Regions from separate parts of the Butyrivibrio sp. AD3002 genome, predicted to be linked through region 2. Evidence: riboswitches for the same ligand, from Rfam matches in the RefSeq annotation. Region 2 holds a riboswitch; the other holds the start of a gene.
The links. Region 2 has a riboswitch for FMN ahead of G596_RS22800 (ECF transporter S component). Riboswitches for the same ligand answer to the same signal wherever they lie in the genome.

Region 1 (3,178 bases), on a different contig from region 2:
GGTTAATCTTCAGAAGGTCACCGCGGAAAAAGAGAGAATTGATGCGGATTTGAGCATTGCAAGTCAGATCCAGGCGGATATGCTTCCCAAGATTTTTCCTCCGTTCCCCGACAGAAAAGAGCTTGATATTTATGCGACCATGACACCTGCGAAAGAGGTAGGCGGTGATTTCTACGACTTTTTCCTGGTGGATGAAAATCATATTGCTCTTGTAATTGCAGATGTTTCCGGAAAAGGTGTCCCGGCATCACTTTTCATGGTTATTGCAAAGACACTTATAAAGAACCGCCTCCAGATGGGAGAAGAGCCGGGCGAGGCACTATATAATGTTAATAATCAGCTTTGCGAGGGAAATGACGCTGAGCTCTTCGTAACAGTATGGGCAGTGGTTATTGATCTTACTACAGGTGATGCGCTCGAGGCCAACGCAGGTCATGAGTATCCGGCGTTTAGGAGAGGCAATGGTTCCTACGAACTCATAAAGACAAAACATTCACCGGCTGTTGCCACTATGGAAGGACTTAAATTCCGTCAGAGCGAGTTCCATCTCGATCCCGGAGACAGGCTGTTTGTCTACACGGATGGGGTTACGGAAGCAACGGATGCCAATCTGGAACTGTTCGGAGAGCAGAGGCTTATTGATGCGCTGAACCGAAATCCGGATGCGTCACCGACAGAGCTTTTGCCGGCGGTTAAAAAGGAGATTGATGAATTTGTAGGAGAAGCACCGCAGTTTGACGACATTACGATGCTGAGCTTCATCTATAGAGGAAAAGCCTGAAAAGCGCTGTTTTTCCTATTGACGATACATAGGTGTTTTGATAAGGTATAAAAAGAAAATCGAATAATTCTTCGGGGCAGGGTGTAATTCCCGACCGGCGGTGACAGTCCGCGACTCGCGAAAGCGACTGATTTGGTGAAATTCCAAAACCGACAGTAAAGTCTGGATGGTAGAAGTAATGCATTATAATAGCTGTTATTTTGCTGTTTTATTGTGCGCGTATTAAGGCGAAGCCCCCATGCAGGTTTCGCCTTTTTTGTTTCACGATTTTTCTTCGTGATTCAGGCGCATAAAAATGCGGATATGGCTGTTATTCCTCGGGAATCCTTCGGTTCAAAAATCTAAAGAACACGGGGAGGAACAATCAAATGTTCAAAAACAAATTCACAACAAAGCAAATCGTATTAACAGGAATGCTCGCAGCACTTGCAGGCGTACTCATGTCACTGGAGATCTCGGTGCCGATGATGCCGCCGTTCTATAAGTTTGACTTTAGCGACGTGCCTGCAATCATCGCTCTTTTCCTTATGGGACCTGCGGAAGGCGCACTGGTTGAGATCATCAAGCTTGTAGTAAAGCTACTTCTCACGGGAACTAACTCAATGTATGTCGGAGAGCTTGTAAACCTTATGGCCATCATTCTTTTCATAATTCCCACCTGGATTGTTTATAAGAAGATGGGACAGACAAGAAAGGCCGCTATGGTAGCACTTATAGTCAGTGTTGTTATAAGAACCGGTGCAGCATGCTTCTTAAATGCCTGCATTTCACTTCCTTTATATGCAAAAGCGATGGGAGTATCTCTTGATGATGTCGTAAAAATGGTCGGTGGAGTAAATGCAAGAATCCAGAACCTTCAGACATTTATCATCTATGCGACAATACCTTTCAATGTAGTAAAACTGGCAATCAACAGTCTCATAGGCTACGCAGTATATGACAGACTTCTCGCAGCTGTTCCTTCAGCAAGGGGACTCAGATCAGATAATGAACAGGTGCAGGAGGCAGCTTGATGATACAGGAATACCAAAATCTTTCAAGGCTGCAGATGGAGCAGGTGGATAAAGAAAAGACTCTCGTAGTGGTACCGCTCGGCGCACTGGAACAGCATGGAAACCAGGCGCCTCTTGGCACCGATACGATCATTGCGGATGAGATGAAAAAGAGAATAATGGGGAAGCTCTCTTTGGATAAAAGCGATGAAGTCCTTTCGGGATCGGTTCTTTTCTTTCCGACAATTCCTGTGGGATACAGTGTTGAACACCTTTCTTTTTGCGGTTCGATATCTTTCAAACCGCAGACTTACTACAGTGTTTTGTATGACATAGCAGAGTGCCTGACAAGGCATGGCTTTAAGCATATAGCTCTTCTCATCTGCCACGGAGGGAACCGCGCAACAGCAGAGATAGTCAGTCGTCAGATAAGGCGTGATCTTGGGATATATGTCTACTTGATTTCATCGGGTTCTTTCTCGGATCCGGAAGTAAAGAAGACAATAACTCCGGGAAATGAAGCCGATTTTCACGGAGGAGAAATGGAAACCGCCATGGTGATGGCAAGGGATGAGAGCCTTGTGGACCTTACGACTTCAAGCACGGGGCATTATTCAATCTCGGGAAAAGGTGCAAAGCTTGCATTTTTCGGAAGCACATCTCTTCCCTGGATGGGGGAGGACTTCATCACCGATGAAGGAAAGCCTATCGGTATAGGCGGAGATCCCAGCGGTGCGACAGCCCAAAAAGGTGAGATCATTCTTGAGGTTAGTGCGAGGGATGCCGCAAACGGAATAAAGGAAATAATGAAATTTATGGTGACCTGCTGAAAAAACAACCTCTTCTAAGTGGTCAGAGGGCAAAGGATTTGATAAAATAATCTTTGTAGTTTCTAATGACTTGCAAAGGGGGATATGAAAAATGGCCAGACAAAGCAGTGTTAAGAGAGCACTTGAAGCAACCGGAAGTTTTGCCACTGCTCAGAAAAACATCGTCGTTCAGTATCAAAACAGTGACCGCACTACCGATGACATTTTAAAGAAAATCAAAGAGGATGCGCTTTCTCATGGAGTATCGGAAGCGGATTTTCAGAAAATCGATGTCTATATAAAGCCTGAGGAGCACAAGGTTTTCTATGTTGTTAACGGTAATGTAAACGGCTGCGTTGATTTCTGAGGGAGGGGATGAAAAATGTCTACTATATTCGTGGTTGCCAATCAGAAGGGCGGCATCGGTAAAAGTACTACTGCAACCAATCTTGCGGGAATTCTTGGAAGAAAAGCAAAGACACTTTTGATAGACGCTGATCCTCAGTGCAACAGTACAAGCACCTATGATGCCAAGATTGAGGACGTCGCTACGCTTTATGATGTAATAATCGATTCTGATAAATTGCCGATTGCGG
Region 2 (3,178 bases):
ATTTACCTTGAGCAGCTCTTCAAGCTTATCTCTGTATACCGGGATTCCGTCGCCGAGAAGTATAACTGTTTTTCCTATATTATTGAGCTCCTCGGCAATATCATTTATCGACATTGCTGACTGAGCTTTTATCGTCTTCATAGAGAAAAAGATTTCCCGATGTTTCTCGTTTTCTTTTTCCGGAACAAATGTATAAACTCCGGTATATACCTGGTTACGCCTTGCATCCATCATGGGGCAGATCACATATTCACTGCCATAAAACTGATACGCCATCGCATCCAGCGTAGGTACTGCAACCATTGGCTTATTCATCGCTAGGCACAGGCCTTTTGCGGTAGCACATCCGATTCGAAGTCCCGTAAAAGATCCTGGTCCTGCCGAAACCGCAACTGCATCTATCGTATTAAAATCCAGTGATATTCTGTTTTTTATCTGTTCCATCATCGGGAGTAAAAGTTCGGAATGCGTGATTTTGTGCTGAATAGAAAACTCAGACAGCAGTCTGTCGTCCTCTGTAACGGCAACCGTGCAAACGAGTCCCGATGTATCCAGTGCCAATATTTTCATCTTTTATCTGTTATCTATCGTATCCAGCGTTATGCGGCGATAGTCCGTTCCTTTCTTAAGGTCTTTCTCTATGCGGATTTCCATATATTTTTCCGGAAGTATTTCTTCTATAAGATTGGCCCATTCTATAAAGCATAGTCCCTGTCCGTAAAAGTAGTCCTCGTAGCCTATTTCATCCATCTCACTGACGTCACCGATTCTGTATACATCAAAATGGTAAAAGGGAATTCTTCCCTCGTCATACACCTGAAGGATTGTGAAAGTAGGACTGTTAACCGGTCCCTCTATTCCTAAACCGGCCGCAACTCCCTGTGTTAATACGGTTTTACCCACGCCAAGATCCCCGATCAGGGTATAAACTGATCCGGGTTCAGCGGTCTCTCCTATACGCTTTCCGAATGCGAAGGTCTCCTCCGCGGAATATGTTTCTAAAATTGTACTCATATAATCAGAATATTCCAGCGTCACAAAAAAAGCAAGTCACAGCAAAAAAGGTATTGACGACAGTTTTAGCTGTTATATAATGATTCTTGATAAAAATAATCTTCGGGGCAGGGTGTAATTCCCTACCGGCGGTGACTGATTTTCAGAAGTCCGCGAACCGCTACGGCGGCCGATTTGGTGAAATTCCAAAACCGACAGTATAGTCTGGATGATAGAAGATGGCGTTTTTTATTTTCAAAACATCAAATCGCACATTATCTAGTCATTATCCTCCCCGATAAAATCAGGAGGAAAAACACCATGAACAACAACTTATTTACTTCCGTAATGGAAAACACGATGATTGTAGCAGTCTTTATACTGCTGATTGTGGCTATGTTTGTCGCTGCCAGAATTGCAGAGACCTACGTTGCAAAGAAGAACGGGGACGTAAATCCGGGGATGACCACAAGAAAAATGGTTATAATCGGCATATTCTCAGCAATATCTGCTGTTCTTATGCTTTTTGAGATTCCGATGCCATTCGCACCGAGTTTTTACAAGCTTGATCTTTCAGATTTACCCGCAGTAATCGGCGGATTTGCATTTGGTCCCATGACCGGAGTTATGATTGAGTTTATTAAGATCCTTCTTAATCTTATTCTTAACGGAACTCAGACAGCTTTCATCGGAGAGCTTGCAAACTTTATCGTTGGATGCAGCTATGTACTTCCCGCTTCCATCATTTATATTTTCAAGAAGAACCGTCAGATTGCCATGATCTCCTGCCTTACAGCAACCATGATCATCACTCTCGTCGGAAGCTCACTCAACGCATTCTATCTGCTTCCTGCTTTTGCAAAGCTTTACGGAATGCCATTGGATGCTCTTATCGGAATGGGGACAGCAATCAATCCCGCAATAAACAATATGTTTACCTTCATCCTTTTTGCTGTAGCTCCCATCAATCTCTTAAAGGGTTCCGTAATCAGTGGGATCACTCTTCTTGTATACAAGAAGCTCAGCCCTGTGATCAAAAACGCTTCTCTTACAGCATCCGAAAAGCGTGCTGCTGAATCGGAAATCTAAATAGAATATATTTTTATATATTGTTTATCATTTTTTTATAGCATGAAAATAGCGCCTTTATTGACTTTTAGCCATGTGAACCATAAGATTAATTTGTATCTTTGTTCACTAAAAAATGTCAATGAGGCGCTTTCTTGATGAAACGGTTGATTACTAAAAAACTAGTTCCCGGCATGGTTTTGTCGGACAACGTATACGCACATGATAACAACCAGCTTGTATTGCCCAAGGGAACTGTTTTGGATAATCAGGCTATAACAAAGCTGTCCTTCTATTCTATTTTGAACGTTCTGGTGGAAGATCCTCCGGAAAACCTTATGCCGGCTAATGACAACAAGGAATCCTATGCCTCGAGGCTTCGTCAGACTGCAGAATTCAAGGAGTTCAAGAGAGATTTTGAGAACTGTGCGTCCAAATTTAAAGCCGGTATTGAAGTCCTCATAAACGATAAAGAGCACTTTGATGTGGACTCCATGATATCGCCCATATATGATCTCGTCCACAAGGGAAACAGTTCCTCTAATCTTTTTGATATGCTGCATAGCCTGCGATCTTATGATGATGCCACTTATGTTCACTGCATTAGTGTTGCTATGATATGCAATATCCTGGGGCAATGGCTTAAGATGAGCGATGACGATATTCTGATTCTCACTGAAGCAGGACTACTTCATGATATTGGTAAGCTCCTTATTCCCAACGAAATCATTACCAAGCCCGCAGATCTTACTACAGCTGAGTATACCGTAGTGCAGACGCATCCGGCCCAGGGTTATGTTATTTTAACTGACCTCAATCTTAGCGACCATGTAAAAAATGCAGCCCTCATGCACCACGAGCGCTGCGACGGAACCGGTTATCCCGCTCATCTCAAGGGTCCTCAGATTGATTTCTTTGCAAAATGTGTATCAATAGCTGATGTATATGATGCGATGACATCGGCCAGAGTTTACAGAGATCCTCTGTGTCCTTTCATCGCAATCGAAATGTTTGAATCTGAAGGTCTGCAGAAATATGATACAAATGCCATTATGACCTTCCTGCAGAATATAGTTAACACCTATCTTCTTAACAGGGTACGTTTAAATGACGGCCG

Region 1: linked by a shared signal. The riboswitch ahead of G596_RS0115050 (ECF transporter S component) and the one ahead of G596_RS22800 (ECF transporter S component) in region 2 are both predicted to bind FMN.

What each region holds. Positions count from the first base shown of each region.
Region 1 covers NZ_ATVV01000023.1:57,405-60,582, reverse strand. The annotation lists gene G596_RS23990 (SpoIIE family protein phosphatase) at 1-781, shown strand, start outside; FMN riboswitch at 845-963, shown strand; gene G596_RS0115050 (ECF transporter S component) at 1,150-1,794, shown strand; gene G596_RS0115045 (creatininase family protein) at 1,794-2,603, shown strand; gene G596_RS0115040 (DUF6465 family protein) at 2,695-2,949, shown strand; gene G596_RS0115035 (ParA family protein) at 2,965-3,178, shown strand, end outside.
Region 2 covers NZ_ATVV01000034.1:30,893-34,070, reverse strand. The annotation lists gene tsaB (tRNA (adenosine(37)-N6)-threonylcarbamoyltransferase complex dimerization subunit type 1 TsaB) at 1-570, opposite strand, end outside; gene tsaE (tRNA (adenosine(37)-N6)-threonylcarbamoyltransferase complex ATPase subunit type 1 TsaE) at 574-1,014, opposite strand; FMN riboswitch at 1,109-1,238, shown strand; gene G596_RS22800 (ECF transporter S component) at 1,315-2,082, shown strand; gene G596_RS0117720 (HD-GYP domain-containing protein) at 2,220-3,178, shown strand, end outside.